4 regions of the Pseudomonas sp. GW822-FHT06D10 genome follow, and region 1 is predicted to be linked to each of the others. Evidence: predicted binding sites of a transcription regulator. Region 1 holds the regulator's gene; each other region holds the start of a gene.
What was found. The regulator sigma-54, encoded in region 1, starts transcription at its own class of promoters, with help from an activator protein. The targets are predictions, from matches to a motif close to ANTGGCATNNANNTTGCTNT.
Positions count from the first base shown of each region.

Region 2: AC1RL5_RS22915 (pilin) is a predicted target of sigma-54. The motif match lies at 5,013-5,032, and genes of this name have one in related genera.
Region 3: flgB (flagellar basal body rod protein FlgB) is a predicted target of sigma-54. The motif match lies at 4,605-4,624, and genes of this name have one in related genera.
Region 4: glnA (glutamate--ammonia ligase) is a predicted target of sigma-54. The motif match lies at 3,555-3,574, and genes of this name have one in related genera.

Region 1 is NZ_JBXALN010000002.1:226,475-233,756, forward strand. It holds gene rapZ (RNase adapter RapZ) at 1-294, opposite strand, end outside; gene ptsN (PTS IIA-like nitrogen regulatory protein PtsN) at 297-761, opposite strand; gene hpf (ribosome hibernation-promoting factor, HPF/YfiA family) at 774-1,079, opposite strand; gene AC1RL5_RS06580 (RNA polymerase factor sigma-54) at 1,205-2,698, opposite strand; gene lptB (LPS export ABC transporter ATP-binding protein) at 2,881-3,606, opposite strand; gene lptA (lipopolysaccharide transport periplasmic protein LptA) at 3,606-4,151, opposite strand; gene lptC (LPS export ABC transporter periplasmic protein LptC) at 4,138-4,710, opposite strand; gene AC1RL5_RS06600 (KdsC family phosphatase) at 4,720-5,244, opposite strand; gene AC1RL5_RS06605 (KpsF/GutQ family sugar-phosphate isomerase) at 5,244-6,218, opposite strand; gene AC1RL5_RS06610 (ATP-binding cassette domain-containing protein) at 6,483-7,282, shown strand, end outside.
Region 2 is NZ_JBXALN010000007.1:40,543-47,824, reverse strand. It holds gene AC1RL5_RS22955 (DUF1780 domain-containing protein) at 1-241, opposite strand, end outside; gene AC1RL5_RS22950 (hypothetical protein) at 385-852, shown strand; gene AC1RL5_RS22945 (energy-coupling factor ABC transporter permease) at 849-1,538, shown strand; gene AC1RL5_RS22940 (hypothetical protein) at 1,602-1,817, shown strand; gene yacG (DNA gyrase inhibitor YacG) at 1,837-2,040, opposite strand; gene coaE (dephospho-CoA kinase) at 2,037-2,660, opposite strand; gene AC1RL5_RS22925 (prepilin peptidase) at 2,657-3,529, opposite strand; gene AC1RL5_RS22920 (type II secretion system F family protein) at 3,532-4,749, opposite strand; gene AC1RL5_RS22915 (pilin) at 5,079-5,495, shown strand; gene AC1RL5_RS22910 (BON domain-containing protein) at 5,724-6,080, shown strand; gene AC1RL5_RS22905 (DUF748 domain-containing protein) at 6,291-7,282, opposite strand, start outside.
Region 3 is NZ_JBXALN010000006.1:357,999-365,280, forward strand. It holds gene AC1RL5_RS22315 (flagellar brake protein) at 1-691, opposite strand, end outside; gene AC1RL5_RS22320 (flagella synthesis protein FlgN) at 788-1,255, opposite strand; gene flgM (flagellar biosynthesis anti-sigma factor FlgM) at 1,304-1,621, opposite strand; gene flgA (flagellar basal body P-ring formation chaperone FlgA) at 1,773-2,534, opposite strand; gene AC1RL5_RS22335 (chemotaxis protein CheV) at 2,610-3,542, shown strand; gene cheR (protein-glutamate O-methyltransferase CheR) at 3,586-4,413, shown strand; gene flgB (flagellar basal body rod protein FlgB) at 4,666-5,073, shown strand; gene flgC (flagellar basal body rod protein FlgC) at 5,077-5,520, shown strand; gene flgD (flagellar hook assembly protein FlgD) at 5,536-6,264, shown strand; gene flgE (flagellar hook protein FlgE) at 6,294-7,282, shown strand, end outside.
Region 4 is NZ_JBXALN010000005.1:318,959-326,240, reverse strand. It holds gene typA (translational GTPase TypA) at 1-1,746, opposite strand, end outside; gene thiI (tRNA uracil 4-sulfurtransferase ThiI) at 1,886-3,340, opposite strand; gene glnA (glutamate--ammonia ligase) at 3,672-5,078, shown strand; gene AC1RL5_RS18790 (chorismate mutase) at 5,215-5,769, shown strand; gene AC1RL5_RS18785 (DUF4124 domain-containing protein) at 5,838-6,344, shown strand; gene AC1RL5_RS18780 (CaiB/BaiF CoA transferase family protein) at 6,348-7,282, opposite strand, start outside.

The DNA of each region.
Region 1 (7,282 bases):
GAGCAGGGTCTCTTCGTCGGCATCCAGGTACAGCACGTCGCACTGGATATGCCGGCTGCGCACTTCTTCCAGCAATTCGGGGAAGCGCGACAGATGACTGGGCAGGTTGCGGGCATCGATGGACACCGCCACCAGCGGTTGCGCCAGTTCGGTGTGGATCAACGCACGTTCAGCCAGTTCCGGCAGCAAGCCGGCTGGCAGGTTGTCGATGCAGTAGTAGCCGTGGTCCTCGAGAACATCGAGGGCGGTGCTTTTACCTGAGCCGGAGCGGCCGCTGACGATGATCAAACGCATGATTACTGACCGTTTTGCTCGTCCAGAACGACCTGATACAAGGCTTCGTTGCTGGTGGCGCTGCGCAGCCGGTCACGGACTTCCTTGCGATCGAGCATGCTGGCGATCTGCCGGAGCAGTTCCAGGTGTGCATCGGTCGCGGCTTCCGGAACCAGCAGGACGAACAGCAGGTCGACCGGTGCGCCATCGATGGCGTCGAAATCGATCGGAGCGTCCAGGTGCATCAGCGCACTGATGGGCGACTCGCAGCCTTTGAGGCGGCAGTGGGGAATGGCGATGCCGTTGCCAAAACCGGTGGAACCGAGTTTTTCACGGGCAATCAGGCTCTCGAAGACATCCTGCATCTCCAGATCAGGCACTTCACGGCTGATCAGGTTGGCAATTTGTTCGAGGGCGCGTTTTTTACTGCCGCCCGGCACGTTCACCAGGGAACGGCCGGGGGTCAGGATGCTTTCAAGTCGGATCATGGGAGGGGAGTGTTAGCGACCCGTGCCTTGGAGAAGGTGGAGTTGCTTTTCCTTATGCTTTTTCAGTTGGCGGTCAAGCTTGTCCGTGAGCAGGTCGATTGCGGCATACATATCGTCATGTTCTGCGTTGGCAACGACCTCCCCACCGTGGATGTGCAGGGTGGCTTCGATTTTCTGCTTCAGCTTCTCGACAGCCATGGTGACCTGCACATTGGTAATCTTGTCGAAGTGCCTCTCCAGCCGGTCGAGTTTTTCGCCGATGTAGACGCGCAGGGGTTCAGTCACTTCGAGTTGGTGTCCACTGATGTTGACTTGCATACAGCTTCTCCTTCGTTGCCAGTGCATAACGCGGCAGGCTGGGTTGCCTGCCACCTAGACTACGTTTGAAAACGGCACCGGGCCCTTTTCAAACACACTCTGAAACGCTGTGGCCAGCCCTGCGGCTACATCAACCGCTTACGTTCGCTGGAAGGCGCGATCCCAAGGGATTCGCGGTACTTGGCGACGGTACGACGGGCTACCTGAATGCCTTGTGCCTCCAGTAAACCAGCGATCTTGCTGTCACTCAACGGCTTTTTCTGATTTTCCGCGGCCACCAATTTTTTGATGATCGCGCGGATCGCCGTGGACGAGCATTCACCGCCTTCCGAAGTGCTGACGTGGCTGGAGAAAAAGTATTTCAGCTCATATATGCCCCGTGGGGTATGCATGAATTTTTGCGTAGTCACCCGGGAAATCGTCGATTCGTGCATGCCCACCGCCTCGGCGATATCGTGCAGAACCAGCGGCTTCATCGCTTCATCGCCATATTCGAGAAAGCCGCGCTGGTGCTCGACGATCTGGGTGGCGACCTTCATCAGGGTTTCATTGCGGCTTTGCAGGCTCTTGATGAACCAGCGGGCTTCCTGCAACTGGTTGCGCATGAAGGTGTTGTCGGCGCTGGTGTCGGCGCGGCGTACAAAACCGGCGTACTGGGCGTTGACCCGCAGGCGCGGCACGGACTCCTGGTTCAGTTCCACCAGCCAGCGTTCGTTGTCTTTGCGCACTATGACGTCCGGGACCACGTATTCGGCTTCACTGGATTCGATCTGTGAACCGGGGCGGGGGTTGAGGCTCTGCACCAGCTCGATGACTTGGCGCAGCTCATCTTCCTTGAGCTTCATGCGCCGCATCAGCTGGCTGTAGTCGCGGCTGCCCAGGAGGTCGATGTAGTCACTGACCAGGCGCTGGGCCTCGCCCAGCCAGGGCGTTTTCGCCGGCAACTGGCGCAGTTGCAGCAACAGGCACTCGCCCAGGTTGCGGGCGCCGATGCCCGCGGGTTCGAATTGCTGGATGCGGTGCAGGACGGCTTCTATCTCGTCCAGTTCGATGTCCAGTTCCGGATCGAAGGCTTCGAGGATCTCTTCGAGGGTTTCGTCCAGGTAGCCCTGATTGTTGATGCAGTCGATCAGGGTCACGGCAATCAGGCGGTCGGTGTCCGACATCGGCGCCAGGTTCAGTTGCCAGAGCAGGTGGCTCTGCAGGCTCTCGCCCGCCGAAGTGCGGGTGGTGAAGTCCCACTCGTCGTCATCGCTGCTGGGCAGGCTGCTGGCGCTGGTCTGGTAGACGTCCTCCCAGGCGGTGTCGACCGGCAGTTCGTTGGGGATGCGCTCGTTCCACTCACCGTCCTCGAGGTTGTCCACCGTGGGGGCGGTTTCCTGGTAGGAGGGCTCCTGGATCTCGGTATTGGGTTTGGACTCGGTGTTGTCGGCCAGGGGGTCGCTGTTGTCGAAGTCGTCGCCTTCTTCCTGGCGCTCGAGCATCGGGTTGGACTCCAGGGCTTCCTGGATTTCCTGTTGCAGGTCCAGGGTCGACAATTGGAGCAGGCGGATGGCCTGTTGCAGCTGCGGTGTCATCGTCAGCTGCTGGCCCATTCTAAGGACTAGCGATGGTTTCATGGCAGGGGCTTAACACCTTATTTGCCGGCGCACATGCGCCATCCACTACAGGGCGCCGGAGCGCCAAACATAAGCAAATTATATGCCTGAAACTGAAGTGTTTGCCTAGAGCGCTGTAACAATAAAGTTTGTAGGGTTTTATTGTTCCCGGCGCCCTGGCGTCCAGCCCAACACATCAGCCCTTACAGGCGGAACTCATGGCCCAGATAGACTTCCTTGACCAGTTCGTTGGCCAGGATGGTCTCGGAGTCGCCTTCGGCGATCAGTTGCCCGTCGTTGACGATGTAGGCGGTCTCACAGATGTCCAGGGTTTCCCGGACGTTGTGGTCGGTGATCAGCACCCCGATGCCCTTGGCCTTGAGGTGGTGGATGATCTGCTTGATATCGCCCACCGAGATCGGGTCGACACCGGCGAAGGGTTCGTCCAGCAGGATGAACTTGGGCGCGGTGGCCAGGGCCCGGGCGATTTCCACGCGGCGCCGCTCACCACCGGACAGGCTCATGCCGAGGTTGTCGCGGATGTGGTTGATGTGGAATTCCTGCAGCAGGCTTTCCAGTTCATGGCGACGGCCGGCCTTGTCGAGCTCCTTGCGGGTCTCGAGGATGGCCATGATGTTGTCGGCCACCGACAGCTTGCGAAAGATCGAGGCTTCCTGGGGCAGGTAGCCGATACCGGCGCGTGCGCGGCCGTGCATCGGTTGGTGGCTGACATCCAGGTCGTCGATCAGGACGCGGCCCTGATCGGCCTGGACCAGGCCGACGATCATGTAGAAGCAGGTGGTCTTGCCGGCGCCGTTGGGGCCGAGCAGGCCGACGATCTGACCGCTGTCGATGGACAGGCTGACATCACGCACGACCTGGCGGCTCTTGTAGCTCTTGGCCAGGTGCTGAGCTTTCAGAGTTGCCATTACTGGGCCTTTTGCTCGTCGGTTTTCTTTTTCGGCTGGATGACCATGTCGATCCGCGGACGCGGCGCGGTCACCGAGCTGCCATTGGCGCGACCGGCGTTGGCAACCTGCTTGACGGTGTCGTAGACGATTTTCTCGCCTTCGGTGGTATTGCCGTCGTTGATGACCTTGGCCTTGTCGATCAGCACGATGCGGTTCTGCTGGGCATGGTACTGGATGGTCACGGCGTAGGCCTGGACCGGTTTCGGGTCGGTCTGCTTCTGCAGTTGCTCGAAGTAGGCGAGGTTGCCCACCGAGGTCACCACGTCGATTTCACCGGTCTTGGACCGGGTGATGGTCACGGTGTTGCCGGTGATCTTCATCGAACCCTGGGTGATGATGACATCGCCCTTGTAGGTGGCCACGCCGTTCTTGTCGTCCAGCTGGGCGTCGTCGGCCTGGATGCGGATCGGCTGTTGGCTATCGTTCGGCAGAGCCCAGGCGCTCACGCTTCCCAGTGCTGCGCCCAGACTGAGCAAAATAGGGAGGGTTTTAACGAGCCTCATACTGTCCTCTTACGTTCGATAGCAGGTTCATCCTGCCGTCTTTCAAATACGCTTTCATTCCCTTGGCCGTAGTCACGCCGCCGGCGCCGTCGATTCTAACGGCTTGCTCGGTCTGCGCATATTGCTTCTGCGGGAATACTGTCATGCGGGTCGTGGTGATCAGCAGGTTGCGGTTGCGCTCGTCGGTGCGGGAAACCCGTACCGAATCGATCAGCTCGACCTCGGTGCCGTCCGGGTTGACCTCGCCGCGTTCGCTCTGAACATGCCAGGGGAACGTGGTGCCACGGTACATCTGCAGGTCCGGCTTGGTCAGCAGGGTCACTTCGCTGGCCTTGACGTGCTCGACCTTGTCCGAGGTCATTTCGTACTGCAGTTTGCCGTCGGGCAGGTACTGCACGCTGCGGGCGTTGATCACGTAGTAGTCAATGGCGCTTTCGTCGACCTGGGCCACCGGCTTGTCGAGGAAGCGTTCCGGGCTGATGTTCCAGTAACCGACCGCTGCGAACAGCAGGGCGATGGTCCCGAAGATCAGGATGTTGCGAATCTTTTTGCTCAGCATGGGAAGGCTCTATAGGTAAGCGGCATTGGCTGCTTCAAGGCGGTCCTGGGCACGCAGGATCAGTTCGCAGAACTCGCGGGCGGCACCTTCGCCGCCGCGGGCCAGGGTGACGCCGTGGGCGTGTTCGCGGACAAACGCTGCGGCATTGGCCACCGCCATGCCCAGCCCCACGCGGCGGATCACCGGCAGATCGGGCAAATCGTCGCCCAGATAGGCGACCTGTTCATAGCTTAGGCCCAGTTGGCCAAGAAGCTCGTCCAATACCACCAGCTTGTCTTCGCGGCCCTGGTACAGGTGGGGAATCCCGAGGTTCTTGGCCCGGCGCTCTACCACCGGGGTCTTGCGCCCACTGATGATCGCCGTCTGCACGCCGGCCGCCATCAGCATCTTGATGCCCTGGCCGTCCAGGGTGTTGAAGGTCTTGAACTCGCTGCCGTCTTCGAGGAAGTACAGGCGCCCGTCAGTCAGCACGCCATCGACATCGAATACCGCCAGCTTGATGTTTTTACCGCGTTGCAGCAGGTCGGCACTCATCACATCACTCCCGCGCGCAGCAGGTCGTGCATGTTCAAGGCGCCGATCGGCCGGTCTTCCTTGTCCACCACCACCAGGGCGCTGATCTTGTGGTCTTCCATGATTTTCAGGGCTTCGGCGGCCAGCATGTCGGCACGTGCGGTCTTGCCATGAGGGGTCATCACCGAATCGATGGTGGCATGGTGTATATCGATGGCCCGATCCAGGGTGCGACGCAGGTCGCCGTCGGTGAAGATCCCGGCCAGGCGGCCGTCGGCCTCCAGGATCACGGTCATGCCCAGGCCCTTGCGGGTCATTTCCATGAGCGCATCCTTGAGCAGGGTGCCGCGTTGCACCTGGGGCAGATCGCTGCCTTCGTGCATGACGTTCTCCACCTTGAGCAGCAGGCGACGGCCCAGGGCGCCACCCGGGTGGGAGAAGGCAAAGTCCTCGGCAGTGAAGCCGCGGGCTTCCAGCAGCGCCACGGCCAGGGCGTCGCCCATGACCAGGGCGGCGGTGGTCGAGGAGGTCGGTGCCAGGTTCAGCGGGCAGGCTTCGTGCTCGACGTGGACGTTGAGGTTGACGTCAGCCGCCTTGGCCAGCGGCGACTCGGGGTTGCCGGTGAGGCTGATCAACTGGATGCCCAGACGCTTGATCAGGGGCAGCAGGGTGACGATTTCGTTGGTGGAGCCGGAGTTGGAGAGGGCCAGGATCACGTCATCGCGGGTAATCATGCCCATGTCGCCATGGCTGGCTTCGGCAGGATGGACGAAGAAGGCCGTGGTCCCGGTGCTGGCCAGGGTAGCGGCAATCTTGTTGCCGACGTGCCCGGACTTGCCCATGCCGACCACCACTACGCGGCCTTTGCTGGCCAGAATCATCTCGCAAGCGCGTACGAAATCTGCGTCGATATGGGGCAGCAAGCCTTCTACTGCCTGTAGTTCGAGGCGGATGGTGCGTTGTGCTGATTGAATCAGGTCGCTGGATTGGCTCATGTCTGAAATCGTATAGCCCGATGAAAAGGCGGCGATTATAGCGGTAATGAACAAATCCCTCACGCAAGTTCGTCAGGCTTTGTCTACCGGGCGCGAGGAAAGTCTGGTTTTTGCCTGTCGTCGACCTGAACGGGGGTGGCGTCGGCCTTGGGGGCTCCGTATCAGCAGTGATATAGTTCGCCGCCAGTTCGGCCTGCCCAGGGGCATGTACTCCCGGCAGGGAGCCAAGCGTCCGAGTGATAGGCTGCATCGCAAGGAGTTTAGATGAGTGCCGATAACGCCTACGCGGTCGAGCTGAAGGGACTGTCCTTCAAGCGCGGTACGCGCAGCATTTTCAATAACGTGGATATCCGTATTCCGCGGGGCAAGGTCACCGGCATCATGGGGCCTTCCGGCTGTGGGAAGACCACCCTGTTGCGCTTGATGGGCATGCAGTTGCGGCCCAGCAGCGGCGAAGTGTGGGTCAATGGCCAGAATCTGCCGAGCCTATCGCGCAGCGATCTGTTCGACGCGCGCAAGCAGATGGGCGTGCTGTTTCAGAGCGGCGCACTGTTCACCGACCTGGACGTGTTCGAGAACGTGGCCTTTCCGCTGCGGGTGCACACCCAACTGCCGGACGAAATGATTCGTGACATCGTCCTGCTCAAGTTGCAGGCGGTGGGCTTGCGCGGCGCGGTCGACCTGATGCCCGACGAGCTGTCCGGCGGCATGAAGCGCCGGGTCGCCCTGGCCCGGGCGATTGCCCTGGATCCGCAGATCCTCATGTACGACGAGCCTTTCGTGGGCCAGGACCCCATTGCCATGGGCGTTCTGGTGCGCCTGATCCGGCTGCTCAACGATGCCCTGGGCATCACCAGCATCCTGGTTTCCCACGACCTGGCGGAAACCGCGAGCATTGCCGACTACCTCTATGTAGTGGGCGATGGCCAGGTGTTGGGCCAGGGAACTCCCGAAGAGCTGATGGACTCCGATAATCCGCGTATCCGTCAGTTCATGAAGGGCGATCCCGACGGCCCGGTGCCGTTTCACTTTCCAGCGACGGACTACCGCGCAGATCTTCTGGG
Region 2 (7,282 bases), on a different contig from region 1:
CGTTGAGCCTGCGGCCTTCGTCGAGGACGAAGAACACTTCGAAGCTGGCCTCGCGAAACAGCACATCGGGGGGCTCTTGCCCGGCGGCGGTGAACTCGTCGTTGCGGTAGGGAATGTTCAGGCCTTGCAGCAGGCGCTGGCAGACCCAACGCTCACGCTCCCATTTGCGGGCATTGGACAGGAACGCGTTGGCTTGTTCGGCCTGGATGGTAAGCAGGCGCAAAAAATCTGAGTCATCCATACCCCCAAGCTTAGCGCTCAAATATGACCTTAAAAACCACGGCCGTGCAAAAACCTCCGCAGGTGTTGCCGGCAACCTCGCTGGAGCCTGTCCAGGGGCGGTGTAGACTGTCTGCCGTCCAACCATTCGATAAGGAGTGCGCAGTGAAGCGCTGGTCAATGCTCTTGCTGGCCCTGTTGCCGTTGTGGGCCCAGGCCCTAGAAATAGGAGAGCGCCTGGCGCCCTGGACCCTGCTGGATCAATTCGACCAGCCCTACAGCCTCGATTCCCAGGCGCGGATCCTGTTGGTGGCACGTAGCATGGACGCCGCCAAAGTGGTGAACGCGGCGCTCAAGGACAAACCCAAGGGCTACCTGCAGGAGCGCCACGGGGTGTTTGTCGCCGATATCCAGCGCATGCCGACAGTGATCGCCAAACTGTTTGCGGTGCCGGCCATGAAGGATTACCCCTACCGAGTGATGCTCGATCGCGATGGGCGCGTGGCACCACGCTATCCCGCCGCCGAGGATCAGGTGCTGTGGCTGCAACTGCAGGATGGGCAACTGGTCGCCCGGCAGGCGTTCGCCACGGCCGCGCAATTGGCTGCGGCGCTGGAGCGGGCCCAGCCATGATCAGCGCGGCGCTGCTGTCGCCGCAAAGCCTGATTGGCGGCTGGCTGCTGTATGTGCCAGTACTGATCTGGGCGGTACTGCGGGCGCCCTGGGTCGAGCTGTTTACCGACAGCCGGCGCCAGCACTTGCTGTTTGGCACGGTGTTCGCCTTGTTTCTGCTGTGGCTGGTGCGCCGGGATTTCGACACCGGGGTCTCCTACCACTTCATCGGCATGACCGCAGTAACCCTGCTGCTGGACTGGCCGCTGGCGATAGTTGGCGGCTTGATCGCACAGTTGGGCCTGCTGGCCCTGGGCCGGCAGGACCTGGCGGCGCTGGGGGTCAATGGAGCCTTGCTGATCCTGCTGCCGGTGGCGGTCACCGAGGCCTGCGCCTGGCTGGTGGAACGGGCCCAGCCGCGCAATCCCTTCGTCTATATCTTCTGCTCGGGGTTCTTTGCCGCGGCACTCTCGGCATTGTTATGCCTGCTCTGCGGCCTGGGCCTGCTGTGGTTCGATGAACGCTTTGCCATGCCCGAATGGCTGGAAGATTTTGTCGGCTACCTGTGGCTGATCATCTTCCCGGAAGCCTTTATCAACGGCATGGTGATCAGCGCCCTGGTGGTGTTCTGCCCGGAATGGCTGGAAACCTTCAACCGCACCCGCTACCTGTCGGCTCCCTGGAAAGACGAGGATCCGCGCCCTTGATCCATATCAATCCACGGTGTTTTGCCGGGCTGCATGCTCGGCAAAAATCTCAGGAGTGCGGTCATGAGTGTCTACCAGTGGGCCCGGCAGGAAGTGCGCGACAGTCTGCACAATGCTCAGCAGGAAGGTTTTGAACCGGGGTTGAGCCTGCGCGCCCTGCTCAGTGCGGTGGTGCAGCAAAGCAAGAGTGTGCGCAGCATCGAGGACCTGGCAGACGAGCTGCAGTTTCTTGCGGAGAACCTCGACGACGATCAGGACTACAGCTTCATGCGGCCCTGACCGGCGCCGGGGTCAGCACTCAGTGAGCGCGAGGGGGCAGCTCTTCGGAGAACAGGTCGTCCTCGGCATCCGGGCTCACCGGAATCTTGTGCTCCTCGGCAGCCCAGGCGCCCAGGTCGATCAGCTTGCAGCGATCGGAACAGAAGGGCCGATTGATGTTGGCCGCGGTCCATTCCACGGGGGCGCCACAGGTTGGGCATTCGACGGTCAGGGGTTGGCTCATGACTGGCCTCCACGCAAAGTTAGGTAAAAGTGATGCAGGCGCTCGACCTCGCTGCGCAACCAGGCGTGGTCGCGGTCGTTGACCAGCACGTCATCGGCATGGCGCAGGCGTTCCTCACGGCTGGCCTGGGCCTGGAGAATCGCCTGGACCTGCTGTTCGCTGATCTGGTCGCGCTGCAGGGTACGCTCGATCTGCAGTTGCTGGGGCACGTCGATCACCAGAATCCGCTGGGTCATCCGCGACTGGCCGGATTCGATCAGCAGCGGCGACACCAGGATTGCGTAGGGCGATTCGGCGCGGGCCAGGTGGCTGACAATTTCCTCGGCGATCAGCGGGTGCAGCAGGGCTTCCAGCCAGCGACGCTGTTCGGGCACCTCGAAGATCAGCTTGCGCAGAGCCGCGCGATCCAGTTGGCCGTCGGCCTGCAGCACGCCTTGGCCAAAGTGCCGGGCAATCTGTTCCAGGGCCGGGCGGCCGGGCTCCACTACCCAGCGGGCGGCATGATCGGCATCGATCACATGTACCCCCAGGTCGATGAAGTGCTGGGCGGCGGCACTTTTGCCGCTGCCGATGCCGCCGGTCAGGCCGAGGGTCCAGGGTGTGTTAACGGAGCGAGTCATTGGAAACCGACAAACTGCAGATAGAAGTCGGTTATTTGACCACCCCAGAGCAAGGCAATCCAGCCGGCAATGGCCAGAAAGGGTCCAAAGGGGATTGGCGTCGAAGTCTTTTCCCGGCGCAGGCGCAGCAGGATCGTGCCGAGAATCGCCCCCAACAGGGATGACAGCAGCAGGGTCAGCGGCAGGATCTGCCAGCCGCCCCAGGCCCCGAACAGGGCCAGCAGCTTGAAATCACCGTGGCCCATGCCCTCCTTGCCGGTCAGCAGCTTGAACAGCCAGAACACCGACCACAGGAACAGGTAGCCGATCACCGTCCCCCATAGTGCATCCTCCAGGCTGATCAGCAGGCCGAAGCTGTTGGCGATCAGCCCCAGCCACAACAGTGGCAGCACCAGCACATCCGGCAGCAGCTGGTGATCGGCGTCGATCAGGCTCATTGCCAGCAGCCCCCAACTGAGGATCAGCATCAGCCCGGCCGCCCAGCCGAAGCCGAAGTGCCAGGCGATAAAACCCGAGATCAGCCCGCAGGCCAGTTCGGTCAACGGGTAGCGCGGGCTGATGGAGCTATTGCAGTGGGCGCAGCGGCCACGCAGCCACAGGTAACTGAGCAGCGGAATGTTTTCCCAGGGGCGGATCGGCTGCGCACAGTGCGGGCACTGGGAGTGCGGCAGCATCAGGTTATAGGGCGCAGCCACAGATTCCGGCTCCAGCCCCAGCACGTCGCGGGCCTGGGCTCGCCAGTCGCGTTCGAGCATTTTCGGCAGGCGCCACACCAGCACGTTGAGAAAGCTGCCGACGATCAGGCCCAATACCAGGGCCGCAGCCACGAAGGCCATGGGGTAGAGAGTGAGGGCGTCAGTCAGGGGCATGTTCAGATCGCTGTACCGAGTTGGAAGATAGGCAGGTACATGGCAACCACCAGGGCGCCGACGATACCCCCCAGGACCACCATGATCAACGGCTCCATGAGGCTGGTCAGGCTGTCCACCAGGTTGTCCACCTCGACCTCGTAATGGATCGCGACTTTTTCCAGCAGATGATCCAGGGTTCCGGACTCTTCGCCGATGGCGGTCATCTGGATCGCCATGGTCGGGAAGATGCCGCTGGCGCGCATGGCAAAGTTCAATTGCATGCCGGCGGCGACCTGCTGGCGGATCCGTTGCACCGCTTGCCTGAAGACCGGGTTGCCGCTGGCTCCGGCCACTGAATCCAGGGCCTGCACCAGGGGAACGCCGGCGGCGAAGGTGGTGGCCAGGGTCCGTGCGTAGCGGGCCACCGCGGATTTGTGCAGCAGTGGCCCGGCCAGGGGCATGTGCAAAAGGCCGACATCCAGGCGGTCACGCAAGCTCGGGGAGCGCTGATAGGCCAGGCGCGCCGCAAGCCCGCCCAGCACACCGGCAGCCAGCAGCAGCGTCCCCTGCTGCTGGATGAAATGTGACAGAGCGATGACCCACTGGGTGAGCAGTGGCAGCTCGGCATTGAAACCGGCGAACAAACTCTGGAATTGGGGGACCACCTTGAGCAGCAGGATGCTGCTGACCACGACCGCCACGCCGATCACCGCCAAGGGATAGACCATGGCTTTCTTCAGCCGCGCCTTCAGCTTCTCGCTCTTTTCCTTATAGGTGGCGACTCTCTCCAGCAGGGTATCCAGGGCGCCGGCCTGCTCGCCGGCGTCCACCAGGTTGCAGTACAGCGGGTCGAAGTGGCGCGGCTGTCTGCGCAATGCCGTGGCCAGGCTGGAGCCGGCCTCGATGTCGCGCTTGAGGCTGGCCAGCAGTTGGCGCATCTGCGGATGCTCGAAACTTTCGGCAATGATGTCGAAGGATTGCAGCAGCGGCACCCCGGCCTGCATCAGCGTGGCCAACTGCCGGGTGAGCAGGGCAATGTCCCGTGCCCCGACTCGCTGATGCAGGCGCAGCCAGCCCTTGGGTTTGCGTCGGACTCGGGTTGGGGTGATGCCCTGTCTGCGCAATTGCGCCCTGATCAGGGCCGGGGTCGCGGCGCTGAGTTCTCCGGTGAGGGGGCGGCCCTGGCTGTCGGTGCCGTGCCAGAGATAGACACTGGTCGCGGGTGCTTTTACCGCCATGGTTCGATCCTTGGTGCAAGGGTGGATAGGGAGGCGCAAGCGCCCTGCTGTGTTCGAACGGGTGATAGATCACCCTGACCCCCGGACGTTCCTTGGTGGGGGCGCGAGCCGACCGTCGGGTCGCCAGGCACCTGTCCAAGCCTAGCTGGCGAGGCGCTGCCCGAGAGGGGCAGGGGCTGACGAAATTTGTCAGTTTGTGCGACTCCTTGCGCTCAAGGCCATGGGCTATCGCGGCTGCAGGCCACGTAATCCGTGGGTTATCCCCTGGCACAGGCTGTGCTTCACGCCTTTGTGCTCATGCAACATTCGTCCATGCCAGGAGGCAACCCATGAAACATCAATCCGGTTTTACTCTGATCGAATTGCTGGTGGTGGTAGCCATCATCGGCATCCTCGCCACCGTGGCGATGCCGATGTATGCCAAGTACCAGGCGCGGGCCAAGGTGATTGCCGCCCTGTCCGAGGCGTCGGCCCTGAAGGTCAACGTCGAGGATCTGCTGAACCAGGGGACTGATCCGACCCTGGCCCTGGCCGGGGGCACGGCCCAGACCGCCAACTGCCGGATGAGTGCCGGCGGGACGGCGGCCACCGGTGAAGGCAGCATTGGCTGCACCCTGCTCAATGCGCCGGGGCCGGTGCTGAACAAGACCCTGACCCTGACCCGTTCGGCGACTTCAGGATGGACATGCACCACCACTGTGGAGGCCGACTATGCGCCCAAAGGCTGTGGTACGGAGGGGGCTTGAGGAGGCTTTTAACGATTGGCCAGGCCGCGCTGAAAAAGCCGCAACTTGCATGCAGATTGGCGGGCAGTCATGCATTTTGCATGATGCCGAATTATTAATGATTTTATAACTTATTGATTTTTAAGAATATTTATAGGCTCCTAGACTTGGCACAGCACCTGCAATATCCCTCATAACCCTGTTGCCAGGACACGGCGCAGGCTTTCTTAAAGAACAGGAGTTACTCGTATGAAGAAGTTCGCTATCGCTGCCGCAACTGCTACCGCTCTGACCCTGACCATGGCTAACGCAGCATTTGCGCAGACCACTCAAAACACCCAGTCGCCCATGGTGGTGGCTGCCGGTGAAGTGACCAAGGCCAAAGAGGCCACCTCCGATACCTGGATCACCACCAAAGTGAAAAGCGATCTGGTAACCGAGAAAGGCATTCCTGGCACCGACATCAAGGTTGAAACCAACAAGGGCGTTGTTTCGCTGTCGTCCACTGTTGCGGTAACCGAGGCTCAGAAAGCTACCGCCGTGGCCATCACCAAGAAAATCAAAGGCGTCAAGGCAGTTTCCGCTGACGGCCTGAAAGCCGAGTAACACTCACGCTTCTCGCCTGGACAGGGAGAGGGTGCGGTAGACGAGCCCAGTGATACGTCTGCCGCTTCTCAAAAGGGTTCATGCGGAAGATCACAAGGACGTGATCATTACAGGCCCCGGCACTGAGTGTCGGGGCCTGTTCTATTGTGGGCGCCAGGCAGGCGCTGCAGGAGAGACCGGCCGGGCTGGGTGGAGCCCGGCGCGAGAGGTTTATTCGCTGTCCAGGTGCAGCGGGGTGACGACCCGGCCATCGCTTTCGGCCTGGCCCAGGTTGGCATCGATGAAGTAGACCCGGTCGTCGGCCAGTTGGCCCTTGTCCACCAGGAAGTCCTTGATGCTGCTGGCGCGCTCCTGACCCAGTTGTCGCAACAGCACGTCGCTGCTGCTCCAGAACTTGATCAAACCTTCACGCAGCTTGGCGCTGCGTTCGTCGCGGCTGAGCTGGGTCCATTCCGCCGGCGGCTGCTGTTTCAGGCGGGTGCGGTAGATGCCTTCCAGCAGAGGGGCCTTTTCGCCCTCGGGAACCTGCAGCAGGGACGCCTGGGCGGGGACCTTGTCACCGCGGCGCTGGAGGATCTTGTAGTAGTTGTACTGGTATTCGCGCTCCAGCCGCTGTTCGGCGATCAGCGGGCCGTCACTGCTCTGGGCGCTGGTACCTTCGATTTCCAGGCGCAGGGTCGGACGCTCCTTGAGCGCCTTGGCCAGGGTGGTCAGGGCCGACTCGGATTCCTTGCTCAGGTCGCTGGAGCCTGGAGCGAAGGACACGTTGCTCAGGTCTTCCGAGCCACCACCGCTGACCAGCCCGCCAATGAACTTGAAGGGTGCCTGGGCGGCGCGCAGCACCAGATTGCGCAGGGTCTGCCAGACAATCGGCATCACGCTGAACTGCGGGTTGTTCAAATCACCGGAGATAGGCAGCTCGATGGAGATCTTGCCGTCCGTATCTTTCAGCAAGGCCACTGCCAGGCGGATCGGCAGATCCACGGCGTCCGGGCTGTCGACCTTTTCCCCCAGTTGCAGCTGCTCGACCACCAGTTTGTTCTCGGCCTTGAGCTGGCCCTTGGTGATCATGTAGTGCAGGTCGAGGTTGAGCCGGCCCTTGCGGATGCGGAAACCGGCGAATTTCCCGGAGTAGGGGGTCAGGGTGGTCAGTTCCACTCGTTTGAAGCTGGTGGCGATATCCAGGGCGGCCATCGGATCGA
Region 3 (7,282 bases), on a different contig from region 1:
GTTCGACCTGGCGCTGTACCAGGCCGCTCATGTTGTGGAAGCGTACGCCGGCAAAGGTGGTGTCGATGCGTTCTTCGTGGTGCAGGTAGCGCAGTTCCACCGGGGCCGTCATGCTGCCGAAGGGCAGGGCGGCGATAAAGCGCTCGTAAACCTGGCCCAGTTGCAGGCGTGAGGAAATATCGCCGTCGAAACGCAATTTGCAGCCGGTGGCGGAAATGTCCAGTAGCTTGCCGCTGAGGGGCGATTTGAGTTTTTCGCCGCTCAGTTCGATGTCTACCAGTTGTGCCAGCTTCAGGGCGGCACGAAAGGCGTTGCGGCGCTGGTGGTATACCACTTCGTCCGGCAGGGTGGCGCGGTAGCAGCGACCGCCGTTGGATTCGTCGAGGGTGGGCAAGCCGTTGCTTTCCCAGGCGATGCGTACGCCTTCATGAAAGCCTTCTACGCGAAACGGCTCGCCTGCGAGCAGGAAGCGTTCACCGTCGCGGGGAATCATTTCGTCGAGGGCGATCATGTTGCTATCGCGGTCCACTTCCACCAGATAGCTTTGGAAGCGCTGGCTACGCTCGTGGAAAGTGATGATCAGCGGGTCATGGCTCTCTTGCAGCAACCGCAGGTTGGAAGAGATCTCCAACGCAGTGGTGAGCACCTTGGGTGGCTGCGGAGTATCTTCCGCATTTGAGGCGTTGAACACGGTTCATCAATCTCCAGACAAAATACAACTACACGCAGGAGCCAGCATTTTGCCAGCATGTTTCACGGCTTGGTAGCGCGCGCTCATTTTTTGGGATTAAGCCTGACTGAGTGGGCGTGGCTTCGCAAGCATTGAGGTAGAGCCGCGGGCGTCGTATAGGGCAGGAGGTTCGCCACCATTGAGGATTTTCAGCTGGTTGGCGGTGGTGGCCTGTTGGATCTGGATCGAGCGACCATTGAGCTCGTTGGCAGCTTGGCACTCGGCAAGCAATTGGGTCAGGACATTGCTCTGTTCGAGCAACTGCGCGCCCAGGCTGGAGTGGCTGGCCAGTTGCTCGAGCCCCTCGCGGTTGGTCGGTAGGTTCAGGCTGGCAAGAATTTGCGTGCGCTTACGGCCATGCTGTTCCAGCAAAATGACCAAGGCTTGCTTCTGCGCCAGGATATCTTCCAGCAGCGGCATGTCGCGGCCGTGGAGGGCGATAGACTCGGCGCGTAGCAGCTCCAGCAAGTGTTGCGCTGGAGCAAGGTCATCGTTGATCAATTGCAGTAGGTTGGTGTCGTGCATGGCTGGCCTTGGGGATTAAGCGTCCAAAAGCCTGGCGCAAGCCTGGGGCTAGCGCTGGGCTTCGAAGTTAAGCAGTTTGCTGGCTACGCGGTTGCTGTCGACCTTATAGCTGCCATCGGCAATCGCTTGCTTCAACTCGGCCACCCGGGCTTTGTCGACGGCAGGCTGATCGCGCAGCTTGTCAGTGACTTTCTGCAACTGTTGAGCCTCATTGCTCAGGTGTACCGATTCCCCGCTTTTGCTGGTTTCGGCGGCGGTTGTCAGCGGCGTGGATTTGCCGGCATCACCGGTTTCCTTGCTGGTGCTGGTACGCGTACTGCCTGTCAGTGAAGGGGAGCTGTTTAAACGGCTGAAGTCGATGACCATGATGAAGTAAACCTCTGGGTATTTGGACGCTTGCCATGTTTTCGGCCATACCCTGAAAAACTTTAGGCTCGATTGTCGACAAACCAGGTCAGGTATCTGCGACCCTTTATCGACCACAGTTTAGGGAACGCACGGGTTGAGCGCCAGCTATCTACATGGCCACTTCCACTTGCCCTGGCGCCGTGATGCGGGCCTTGATCACCCGTTGCGAATTGAGGTTCTTGACCCGGATCTGTTCGCTCATGCCGCCGTTGGACAGCGCCTCGCCCGGCATCCGCACATTCAGCGTGCCGCTGCGTGCCGAAATCACCACTTGATCGCCCTTGCGCACGACTTCCGCCTGCTCCAGATGGGCCAGGGTAACGAGCTGGTCGGCGACCATTGGTCGGACAAGTTTCTGACCAATGGCTTGGTCCACTGAGGTGAGATAGCCCTGATTGTTCTGGCTGATGTCCCGTTCGCGCAGCACCACGTCTTCCGGTTCGATGATGCCGGCGCGCTTGAGCGGGCGCGCAGTGGTGACCACCTCGCGAAACAGCTTGACCTGCGCCGGCACGAATACCGTCCATGGCGAGGCGCCTTCGCAGCGCACTTTGACGGTGACCCGCCCCAGCGGTTGAGCCGGGCTTTCCAGGTTGGCTGTCAATTCCTTGTCGCAATTGGGCATGCGCATGCGCGGGTCCAGTTGGTTGACCTGGATTTCATAGCGACCGTCCGTTTGACTGGTGGCCAGGTAGTCTTCTACCGTGAATTCAAGAAACCCTTGAGTGACGCCGATAAGAAGATCAGGCAGGGTGACCGAATCAGCAACGGCAGGGTTGCCGGGGTTTAAAATGTACAGAGCCGACAGCCCGTACAGCAAAGTGCGGTAGCGGGATGTCAGGCGTCGGAAAAATGTCGTTTTGGCGTTCATAACAGTTAAAAAGCAAGCGCCGTGCCGTTTAGCAATGAGCGTGCGTCGGATCTTAAAGCTTTGGGGAGTCTGGGCATGGCTGGTGTAATGGATTCGGTGAACCAGCGCACGCAATTGGTTGGGCAGAATCGACTAGAGTTGTTGCTGTTCCGTCTGGACGGTGGGCAGCTCTACGGGATCAACGTATTCAAGGTTCGCGAGGTGCTGCAATGCCCTAAGCTGACCCTGATGCCCAAATCCAGTCCTGTGGTGTGCGGTGTCGCGAATATACGAGGGGCGACCATTCCGATCCTGGATCTGGCAATGGCTACGGGTTCTGGTGGCCTGCAGGACCAGAGCAATCCGTTCGTCATCATCACTGAGTACAACACCAAGACCCAGGGTTTCCTGGTGCGCTCGGTGGAGCGCATCGTCAACATGAACTGGGAAGAGATCCATCCGCCGCCCAAGGGGACCGGACGCGATCACTACCTGACGGCGGTCACTCGGGTGGACAACCAGTTGGTGGAAATCATCGACGTGGAGAAGATCCTGGCGGAAGTCGCGCCGACCTCGGAGGCGATCTCGGTAGGAGTGGTGGATGTCGAAACCCAGCACAAGGCTGTTTCCCTGCGGGTGCTGACCGTCGATGACTCGTCGGTGGCACGCAAGCAGGTCACCCGTTGCCTGCAAACCGTAGGTGTCGAGGTAGTGGCATTGAATGATGGTCGGCAAGCGCTGGATTACTTGCGCAAGCTAGTGGACGAGGGCAAGAAGCCGGAAGAGGAATTCCTCATGATGATTTCCGACATCGAGATGCCCGAAATGGACGGTTACACCCTCACGGCCGAGATACGTAATGATCCACGCATGCAAAAGCTGCATATCATCCTGCATACTTCGTTGTCAGGGGTGTTCAATCAGGCGATGGTGAAGAAGGTCGGTGCCGATGACTTCCTTGCCAAGTTCCGCCCTGATGACCTGGCATCCCGGGTAGTCGACCGGATCAAAGCAGCAGATCACAGCTAAGGGCACTCGCCCTGGCGGACATAAGATTTAAGAGGCGGCAGCATTGTCTACGGGTAATTTGGATTTTGAACAGTTCCGGGTCTTCCTGGAAAAAGCCTGTGGTATTTTGCTCGGGGAAAATAAGCAATATCTAGTCTCGAGCCGTCTCAACAAACTGATGGAGCAGCAAGGGATAAAAACCTTGGGTGAGCTGGTCCAGCGGATTCAGACCCAGCCCCGCAGTGGTTTGCGCGAGATGGTCGTGGATGCCATGACGACCAACGAAACCTTGTGGTTTCGCGACACCTACCCATTCGAGGTGTTGAAGAACAAGGTGCTTCCCGAAGCCATCAAGGCCAGCCCCAACCAACGCTTGCGCATCTGGTCGGCGGCCTGTTCGTCGGGGCAGGAGCCCTACTCGCTGTCGATGTCCATCGATGAGTTCGAGCGTAGCAACATGGGGCAGTTGAAGATGGGGGTGCAGATCGTTGCCACTGATCTGTCCGGGACCATGCTCAACAACTGCAAGACCGGTGAATATGACAGCCTGGCAATTGGGCGTGGCCTGTCGGCCGAGCGCCTGCAGCGTTACTTCGACCCCAAGGGGCCGGGGCGTTGGGTGGTCAAGGCGCCGATCAAGAGCCGCGTGGAGTTCCGCTCGTTCAACCTGCTGGACAGTTACGCCAGTCTCGGCAAGTTCGACATCGTGTTCTGTCGCAATGTGTTGATCTACTTCTCGGCGGAGGTCAAGAAGGACATCCTGATGCGCATTCACAGCACCCTGAAGCCTGGCGGCTACCTGTTCCTGGGGGCTTCTGAAGCCCTCAATGGGCTGCCGGATCATTATCAGATGGTGCAATGCAGTCCGGGCATCATCTACCAGGCCAAGTAGCCAGCAGATCGTCGTACCTAAAAAGGAGGCCATTGGGCCTCCTTTTTTGTGCCTGCGATTATCTGGCGCGCCTGGCTGAAAGCGGCAGGGTGGTTGCCGCTTTGCCGGTGTTTCGCGGAAATCCGTTGCCGCTTTTCTGGCATTGCCGCCTTGCCGTCGCCGGCAAACCCTTGAAATACGGGGTTTGATGACTTGGCACGCAGCTTGCTATATCCGAGTTACGAAAAATCAGGTCACCCAAAGGTTTCCGCCATGAGCATCAGCTTCGATAAAGCGCTCGGTATCCATGAACAGGCCCTTGGCTTTCGCGCCAAGCGTGCCGAAGTTCTGGCCAACAACATCGCCAACGCCGATACCCCGAACTACAAGGCTCGGGACCTGGACTTCTCTGCCGTGCTTGCCGAGCAGAATCAGAAGGCCCAGAACGGTACCTTCGCGTTGAACATGACCAACAACCGGCATATCGAAGCCCAGGGCTTGAGCAGTGGTGATGAATCGCTGCTGTATCGCACCCCGATGCAACCTTCGATCGACCAGAACACCGTGGACGCCCAGCTGGAGCAATCGAGCTACGCGCAGAACTCGGTGGATTTCCAGGCCAGCTTCACGCTGCTCAACAGCAAATTCAAAGGGCTGGTAGCAGCCCTGCGCGGAGAGTAATCCATGTCCCTCGCCAGTGTTTTCAATATTGCCGGTAGTGGCATGAGCGCCCAGACCACCCGTCTGAACACCGTCGCCAGTAACATCGCCAACGCCGAGAGCGTCTCGTCGAGCATCGACCAGACCTACCGCGCTCGTCACCCGGTGTTTGCCACCATGTTCCAGGGTGCGCAAAGCGGCGGCAGCGACTCGCTGTTCCAGAACCAGGACGCTGCCGGCCAGGGCGTGCAGGTGCTGGGTGTGGTCGAAGACCAGAGCAACCTCGAAGCTCGTTACGAGCCGAACCATCCCGCCGCTGATGCCAAGGGTTATGTCTACTACCCCAACGTCAACGTGGTGGAAGAAATGGCCGACATGATTTCTGCCAGTCGTTCGTTCCAGACCAATGCTGAAATGATGAACACCGCCAAAACCATGATGCAGAAGGTCCTGACCCTGGGTCAGTGATAAGGGGCGAAGACCATGAGCGTTACTGATACCACCAACGCCCCATCCCTCAAGGATATCCTGGCGAATTCGTCGAAAACGACGAGCAATACCAGCGCCGACGGCCTGGCCGCGGCGACCAACAGCGCCACCGGCAAACAGAGCCTGGGCAAGGACGCATTCCTCAAGCTGCTGGTAACCCAGCTGAACAACCAGAACCCGCTGGATCCGCAGGACAACAGTGCGTTCGTTGCGCAGTTGGCGCAGTTCTCCACCCTGGAAGGCATCACCACCCTCAACTCCTCGGTGAATGCGATCACGGGTAACTACAAGTCTTCCCAGGCCTTGCAGGCTTCGTCCCTGGTGGGGCGCTCGGTCATCGTGCAGACCGGCACTACCCAAGTCGACACCAGCAAGAGCATGACCGGCTCGGTCACCGTGCCATCGAGCGTGAACTCGGTCACCGTGACCGTCACCGACAAGGACGGCAATACCGTCAAGACCATCGACATGGGCAGCCAGAAGGCCGGCAACGCCAGCTTTGTCTGGGACGGCACCAAGACCGACGGCACCAAGGCGGATCCGGGCAACTACACCTTCAAGGCCAGCACCACCATCGATGGCAAGGGCACTGATCTGATCACCTACCTGCCGGCCACGGTCAATAGCGTGACCATCAGCCAGACCGGCGGCGAGTTGATGTTGAACCTCGCCGGCATGAGCAGCCCAATTGCCCTGTCCAAAGTACAAACCATTGGTATCTAGAGCCGACTAACCGGCACAAGGAGTGGAATATGTCTTTCAATATCGGCCTTAGCGGTCTCTACGCTGCCAACAAACAGCTGGACGTTACCGGCAACAACATCGCCAACGTCGCTACCACCGGCTTCAAATCCTCCCGTGCGGAGTTCGCCGACGTCTATTCGGCCACCAAGCTGGGCAGCGGCACCCAGGTGATTGGTAACGGTGTGCGCCTGGCCAACGTTTCCCAGCAGTTCACCAACGGTGATATCAACAACACCGGTAATGTGCTGGACATGGGCATCCAGGGCCAGGGCTTCTTCGTGCTGAGCACCAACGGCTCCCTGACCTACACCCGTGCCGGTACCTTCAAGACCGACAAGGAAGGCTACATCACCAACAGTGACGGCACTGCCCGCCTGCAAGGTTATGCGGTCGATGCCAACGGCAAGATCATCAACGGTGTGCTGACCGACCTGCGGATCGATACTTCGAACCTGGCGCCAAAGCCAACCGACTCGATCTCCTCGACGATCAACCTGAACTCCGATTCGACGCCGATCGATGTGGGTGCGACCACTCCGGCCTATGTGTTCAATCCGACCGACAACACCACCTACACCAAGCAGTTCAGCACGCCTGTGTATGACACCCAGGGCAACAAGCACGTCATGGATCAGTACATGATCAAGACGCCGAACGCCAATGAGTGGCAAACCTACACGCTGATTGATGGTCGCAACCCGGACGGTACTGCATTCACCATGGCCAACCAGTCGCCGATCACCATGAAGTTCGACTCGTCGGGCAAGCTCAGCAGCATGACCCCGCCAGCTGCGCCTGGGACCACGCCGTATACCATTACCGGTAACAGCATTGTCATGTCGGCTGCGGCCTGGACCCCGGGTACCGTCACTAACGGCGTGTTCACTCCCAATGGCGCCAAGGCTGCACCTAACGGTGTCAGCATCGACATGACCAAAACCGGTTCGGTGTTTGGCGAAAGCACCCGCTCGGTGATCGCGCAGAACGGCTACTCCAC
Region 4 (7,282 bases), on a different contig from region 1:
AGGAGTCACTTCACACAGCTCGTCGTCCTGGATGAATTCCAGAGCCTGTTCCAGGGTGAAACGGACCGGCGGAACCAGGGCGATGGTTTCGTCCTTGCCCGAAGCACGCATGTTGTCGAGCTTCTTGCCTTTGGTTGGGTTCACACCCAGGTCGTTGTCACGGCTGTTCAGACCAACGATCTGACCGTTGTAGATTTCCTGGCCGTGCTCGACGAACAGCTTGCCGCGCGCCTGCAGGGTTTCCAGGGAGTAGGTCAGGGCCTTGCCGGTTTCTACCGATACCAGTACGCCGTTCTGACGGCCGGACATGTGGCCGGACTTCATCGGAGCGTAGCGATCGAAGATCGAGGTCAGGATGCCTGCACCGTTGGTCAGGGTCAGGAACTGGTTACGGAAACCGATCAGACCACGGGCTGGAATGTTGTATTCCAGGCGTACACGGCCCTTGCCATCCGGAACCATGTTGCTCAGGTCACCCTTACGCAGGCCCATTTCTTCCATGACCTTGCCCTGGGAATCTTCAGGGATGTCGATGGTGACGTTTTCGAACGGTTCCTGCTTCACGCCGTCAACTTCACGGATGATCACTTCAGGACGGCCAACGCCCATTTCGAAACCTTCGCGACGCATGGTTTCGATCAGTACCGACAGGTGCAGCTCACCACGGCCGGAAACCTTGAACTTGTCGGCCGAGTCGCCTTCTTCGACACGCAGAGCAACGTTGTACAGCAGCTCCTTGTCCAGACGCTCCTTGATGTTACGGGAGGTCACGAACTTGCCTTCTTTACCGCAGAATGGCGAGTCGTTGACCTGGAAGGTCATGGAAACGGTTGGCTCGTCGACAGTCAGCGGCTTCATCGCTTCAACAGCGGTCGGGTCGCACAGGGTGTCGGAGATGAACAGCTCGTCGAAACCGCTGATGCAGACGATGTCGCCGGCAGCTGCTTCTTCAACGTCTACGCGGTGCAGACCGTGGTGGCCCATCAGCTTGAGGATACGACCGTTGCGGCGCTTGCCGTCGACGTCGATGGCCACTACCGGGGTGTTGGGCTTGACGCGACCGCGAGCGATACGGCCAACGCCGATCACACCCAGGAAGCTGTTGTAGTCCAGAGCGGAGATCTGCATCTGGAACGGACCGTCACGGTCAACGCTTGGCGCTGGCACGTTGTCGACGATCGACTGGTACAGCGGGGTCATGTCTTCGGCCATTTCGGTGTGGTCCAGACCGGCGATGCCGTTCAGGGCCGAGGCGTAGACGACTTTGAAGTCCAGCTGTTCTTCGGTGGCGCCGAGGTTGTCGAACAGGTCGAAGATCTGGTCCAGAACCCAGTCAGGACGCGCGCCCGGACGGTCGACCTTGTTGATCACCACGATTGGACGCAGGCCGGCTTCGAAAGCCTTCTTGGTCACGAAACGGGTTTGCGGCATAGGGCCGTCTTGAGCGTCGACCAGCAGCAGCACGGAGTCGACCATGGACATTACGCGCTCAACTTCGCCGCCGAAGTCGGCGTGGCCCGGGGTGTCCACGATGTTGATGTGGTAGCCGTTCCAGTTGATGGCGGTGTTTTTCGCCAGGATGGTAATGCCGCGCTCTTTTTCCTGGTCGTTGGAGTCCATCACGCGCTCGTCGTTGAGCTCGTTGCGCTCCAGGGTGCCGGATTGACGCAGGAGTTTGTCTACCAGGGTGGTCTTACCATGGTCAACGTGGGCAATGATGGCGATGTTGCGTAGATTTTCGATCACTTGTGTATCTCGATCAGAGGATTCGGTGTGCTGACAAATGCTGGCAGCGATTAACAATAGATTCAGGCCTGGCCGTTACAGCTGGACGGCGGCGTCGGGGGGCCGGTGACGCAAGCCACAGGCGAACATCCCCGGGCACTTAGCTCGGTCTATAAACGCGCACATTGGCATGTCCCTCACTGAGCAGATGGTGAGCATGCAGGCGACTCATGACGCCTTTGTCGCAATACAGCAGGTACTGGCGCGTAGGGTCCAGTTCCTTGAAGCGGGCGTTCAATGCATAGAACGGCAGCGCTTTTACTTCGATGCCCGCGAGCTCCAGCGGCTGGTCTTCCTCGGCATCCGGATGACGGATGTCGATGACGATCTGACCGGCCAGCGCTTCACTGACTTCTTCAATCTGCACATCCTGGCCCAACTCGTCGATCACTCGATCGATCGGCACCAGTTTGGCCCGCTCGATCGCACGCTCGAGCACCGCCATATCGAATTCTTTCTCTTCATGCTCGACGCGATGGCGCTTGGCATGGGTCTTGGGGTTCACCGAGATGACCCCGCAGTACTCCGGCATGTGCTTGGCGAAGTCGGCGGTGCCGATCTCCACGGCCAGGTCGATGATGTCCTGCTTGTGGCTGGCGATCAGGGGGCGCAGTACCAGTTTCTCGGTCACGCAGTCGATCACCGACAGGTTCGGCAGGGTCTGGCTGGACACCTGGGAAATCGCCTCGCCGGTCACCAGCGCATCGATGTGCAGGCGGTCGGCGATGCTCGACGCGGCACGCAACATCATACGCTTCAAAATGACGCCCATATGACTGTTGTCGACTTTGCCGAGGATTTCCCCGAGCACTTCCTCGAACGGCACGCTGACGAACAGCACGCGCTGGGAGCTGCCGTACTTCTTCCATATATAGTGCGCGACTTCCATCACGCCCAGTTCATGGGCACGCCCGCCCAGGTTGAAGAAGCAGAAATGCCCCATCAGGCCGCGGCGCATGATCTGGTACGCCGCCACCGTGGAATCGAAACCGCCGGACATCAGGACCAGGGTCTGTTCCAGGGCGCCCAGCGGGTAGCCGCCGATGCCGTTGTGCTGGCTGTGGATCACGAACAACCGTTGGTCGCGAATTTCCATCCGCACTTCGATTTCAGGCTCTTTCAGGGAAATTCCGGCGGCGCCGCACTGCCGACGCAGTTGGCTGCCGACGTATTTTTCCACGTCCATGGAGCTGAATTCATGCTTGCCGGCACGCTTGCAGCGCACGGCAAAAACCTTCCCCGGGAGGGCTTCGCCAAAGTGCTGCTTGCACTTGGCGACGATGTCGTCGAAGTCGCCCAGAGGGTACTCGTCGACCTGCAGGAAATGCGCGATGCCGGGCATGCAGCTCAGGCGCTCGGTCATGTCCTTCAGGGCCTTGGGCTCGCTGACGGCGGTTTCCAGCTCGAGGTTGTCCCACACACCATTGACCACCACGGCCGGGTCCAGGTCGCGGAGCACGGCACGGATGTTCTTCGCCAACTGACGGATGAAACGCGTCCGAACCGGGCGGCTCTTGATGGTGATTTCCGGGAAAACTTTAACGATTAGTTTCATGAAAACAGCGCGCGCTGGGCCAGCCGAAAAAGGGGGGCGCGGATTATAGCGGAAATTGCTCAAGGTTTAACCAGTTTATGTGCAGAAGGTTTTCGATGCACCAAAACGGGTCATTTATTGGCAAAGACGCTACATTGCAGTGCGTCGAATGCCGGCATTCAACCCAATACGGCGCAGAAAGCGTGATTTTGGGGCAGAAAACCCATCTCGGGGCACTGGCATGCAATTTGCTCCCTTGTGAGGCAGGTTGCCATGGCAGAGTATTCGCGCCGGCATCACCCACATTCTAAGGGCACTCCAACACCAAGCCCGAAGCCACCCGGAGGACACTATGTCGAAGTCGGTTCAACTCATCAAAGATCATGACGTCAAATGGATTGATCTGCGCTTCACTGACACCAAGGGCACTCAACATCACGTGACCATGCCGGCTCGTGATGCGCTGGATGAAGACTTCTTCGAAGCTGGCAAGATGTTCGACGGCTCCTCCATCGCTGGCTGGAAAGGCATCGAAGCCTCCGACATGATCCTGATGCCGGACGACGAAACCGCCGTACTGGACCCGTTCACCGAAGAACCGACCCTGATCCTGGTGTGCGACATCATCGAACCTTCGAGCATGCAGGGTTACGATCGTGACCCACGTGCCATCGCCAAGCGCGCCGAAGAGCACCTGAAAGCCACCGGTATCGGCGACACCGTATTCGCCGGCCCAGAGCCAGAGTTCTTCATCTTCGACCAGGTGAAATTCAAGTCCGACATCTCCGGCTCCATGTTCAAGATCTACTCCGAACAAGGTTCGTGGATGTCCGACCAGGACATCGAAGGCGGTAACAAGGGCCACCGTCCAGGCGTCAAGGGCGGCTACTTCCCGGTTCCACCGTTCGACCACGACCACGAAATCCGTACCTCCATGTGCAACGCACTGGAAGAAATGGGCCTGACCGTCGAAGTTCACCACCACGAAGTGGCGACTGCCGGCCAGAACGAAATCGGCGTCAAGTTCAACACCCTGGTGAAGAAGGCCGACGAAACCCAGACCCTGAAGTACGTGGTGCACAACGTGGCTGACGCCTACGGCCGCACTGCCACCTTCATGCCCAAGCCTCTGTACGGCGACAACGGCTCGGGCATGCACGTCCACATGTCGATCTGGAAAGACGGCAAGAACACCTTCGCAGGTGAAGGCTATGCCGGCCTGTCCGATACCGCCCTGTACTTCATCGGCGGCATCATCAAGCACGGTAAGGCCCTGAACGGCTTCACCAACCCGGCGACCAACTCCTACAAGCGTCTGGTGCCAGGCTTCGAAGCCCCGGTCATGCTGGCCTACTCGGCGCGCAACCGTTCCGCTTCGATCCGTATTCCTTACGTGTCGAGCCCTAAGGCCCGCCGTATCGAAGCCCGTTTCCCGGACCCGGCTGCCAACCCGTACCTGGCCTTCGCTGCCCTGCTGATGGCCGGCCTGGACGGTATCCAGAACAAGATCCACCCTGGCGACGCTGCTGACAAAAACCTGTACGACCTGCCGCCTGAAGAGGCCAAAGAGATCCCACAAGTTTGCGGCAGCCTGAAGGAAGCCCTGGAAGAGCTGGACAAAGGTCGTGCGTTCCTGACCAAAGGCGGCGTTTTCAGCGACGACTTCATCGACGCCTACATCGCCCTGAAAAGCGAAGAAGAAATCAAGGTACGTACCTTCGTACACCCACTGGAATACGAGCTGTACTACAGCTGCTGATCCGGTAGCACCGGCGCAAGCCGCGTGATCAAGAGGCCTCCTTCGGGAGGCCTTTTTTATGCCCGCGCATTTGCCCTGCCCGGGGTGGTTGCGTGCATCATGGGCGCCGTCTCCCCATCAGCAGCCGAGCCCGCCCATGACTTCGCGCCTCAACCTGTGCCTCGCCCTGACTTGCAGCCTGTTCGCCACCGCCGCCTGCGCCAGTGACGCCCCGCCCGCCCTCGCCCCGCTGCTGCAGAGCATCGGCGAACGCCTGGCGATTGCCGATCAGGTGGCCCTGAGCAAATGGGACAGCCACAAGGCCGTGGAAGACCGCCCGCGGGAACAACAGGTGATCGCCGGGGCAACCGCCCAGGCCGCAACCTATCACTTGAGCGAAGAAACGGTTGGGCAGTTCTTCGCCGCCCAGATCGAAGCCAACAAGCTGGTGCAATACGCCCGACTCTCGGCCTGGCACTTGCAAGGCAGGGCACCGGACACTCCGCGCCAGGACCTGGCCGGGCAGATCCGCCCCCAACTTGATCAGTTACAAAAACGCCTGCTGCAGCAACTGGCCGACTTCAGCCCGCAGCGCACCGACCGCCAATGCCCGCAATGGCTGGCCCGGGCCAATCAGGCCAGCAGCAGCGACCCACTGCGACGACTGGCGATGGTTCGTGCCACGGCAGAGTTATGTGTGTTCAAAGGTTAACGGCGCCTGCGCCACGCGCAGCAGCGCCCTATGCTGGAGCCTTTCAGGCACCCGCCAGGATCTGCGAGATGCACCTCTTCATTGCTTGCCTGCTGTGGATCAGCGCATTGCCAGCCGGCGCGCAGATCTACCAGTACACCGATTCGGCCGGGAATCGCGCCTATAGCGACCAGCCGCCGGGAACCTCGTACCGGCAGATTGAAACACCCGCGCCGAATCGCCTCCCCAGCCCGGCCACACCGGCGCCACATACGCCGGCAGCACAACCTGCCAGCACCCTTCTGGCCTACGAACGGCTGCAACTGAGCGGCGTACCGGAGCACGGTGCCTTGCGCGCCAACAACGGCAGTTTCAGCGTGCAGGTGGAGTTGCAGCCCAGCCTGCGGCCCGGCCACCGTCTGCGCCTGCTGCTGGATGGCCAGCCCTATGGCCAGGCCGGCCAGGGGCCCGAGCTGCAGCTGGTGAATATCGACCGTGGCCAGCACCGGTTGGCGGTGCAGGTGCTGGCTGGCGACAAGGTCCTGCAACAGAGCCCGGCCATCAGCTTCACTCTGCTGCGGGCCCGCCGCCCCTGAGCCTCAACCGTGCACCACTCCACTGGCCAGCAGAGCGGCGATGGTCGGGTCATCCAGGCCCAGCCCCTGCAATACCGCCCGGGTGTCCTGCCCCAGGCTCGGCGGCGCCGTACGGTAGCTGGCCGGCGTGCGTGACAACTTCACCGGCGAACCTATGCCCCGGTAGCCATCGAGTTCCACCAGCAGCCCGCGATGCCGGGTGTGGGGATGAGCCACCACCTGGTCGACGGTGGCGATCGAACCACAAGGCACCCCCTGGCCGATCAGCCGCGGGGCCAGCAACGCGCCGTCGTGCGCCGACAGGTAATGCTCCAGTTGCTGCTTCAAGGCCTCGCGGTTGACCGAGCGCTTGCCGTTGTCGGTAAAGCGCGGGTCCTCCAGCAACGCGCCGGCCCCCAGTTCCTGGCACAGCCGGGCGAACTGGCGGTCGTTGCCCACCGCCAGGAAAATCGGCTCGCCAGCGGTGCGGTAGCTGTCGTAGGGAGCAATGTTGGGATGAGCGTTGCCCGTGCGTTTGGGCGTCTTGCCGGCGGCGAAGTAGTTCGGCAGGTGCGGGTGCAGCAGGGACACGCCACAGTCGTACAGGGAGATGTCCAGTGACTGCCCGAGGCCGCTGCGCTGGCGCTCGTTGAGGGCCAGGAGAATCCCCGCCAGGGCATTCAGGCCGGTGACCATATCGACAATCGGCAGGCCGATGCGCAACGGCCCGCCGTCGCCTTCGCCGTTGACGCTCATCAGCCCGGCCATGGCCTGGATCACCGCGTCGTAACCCGGTAGCCCGCCCAGCGGGCCATCGGCGCCAAAGCCGGAAATCCCGCAGTGGATCAACGCCGGAAAACGCTGGCTCAGCACCTCCTGGTAACCGATGCCCCAACGCTGCAGGGTGCCCGGCTTGAAGTTCTCGATCAGCACGTCGGCGCCTTCCAGCAACTGCATCA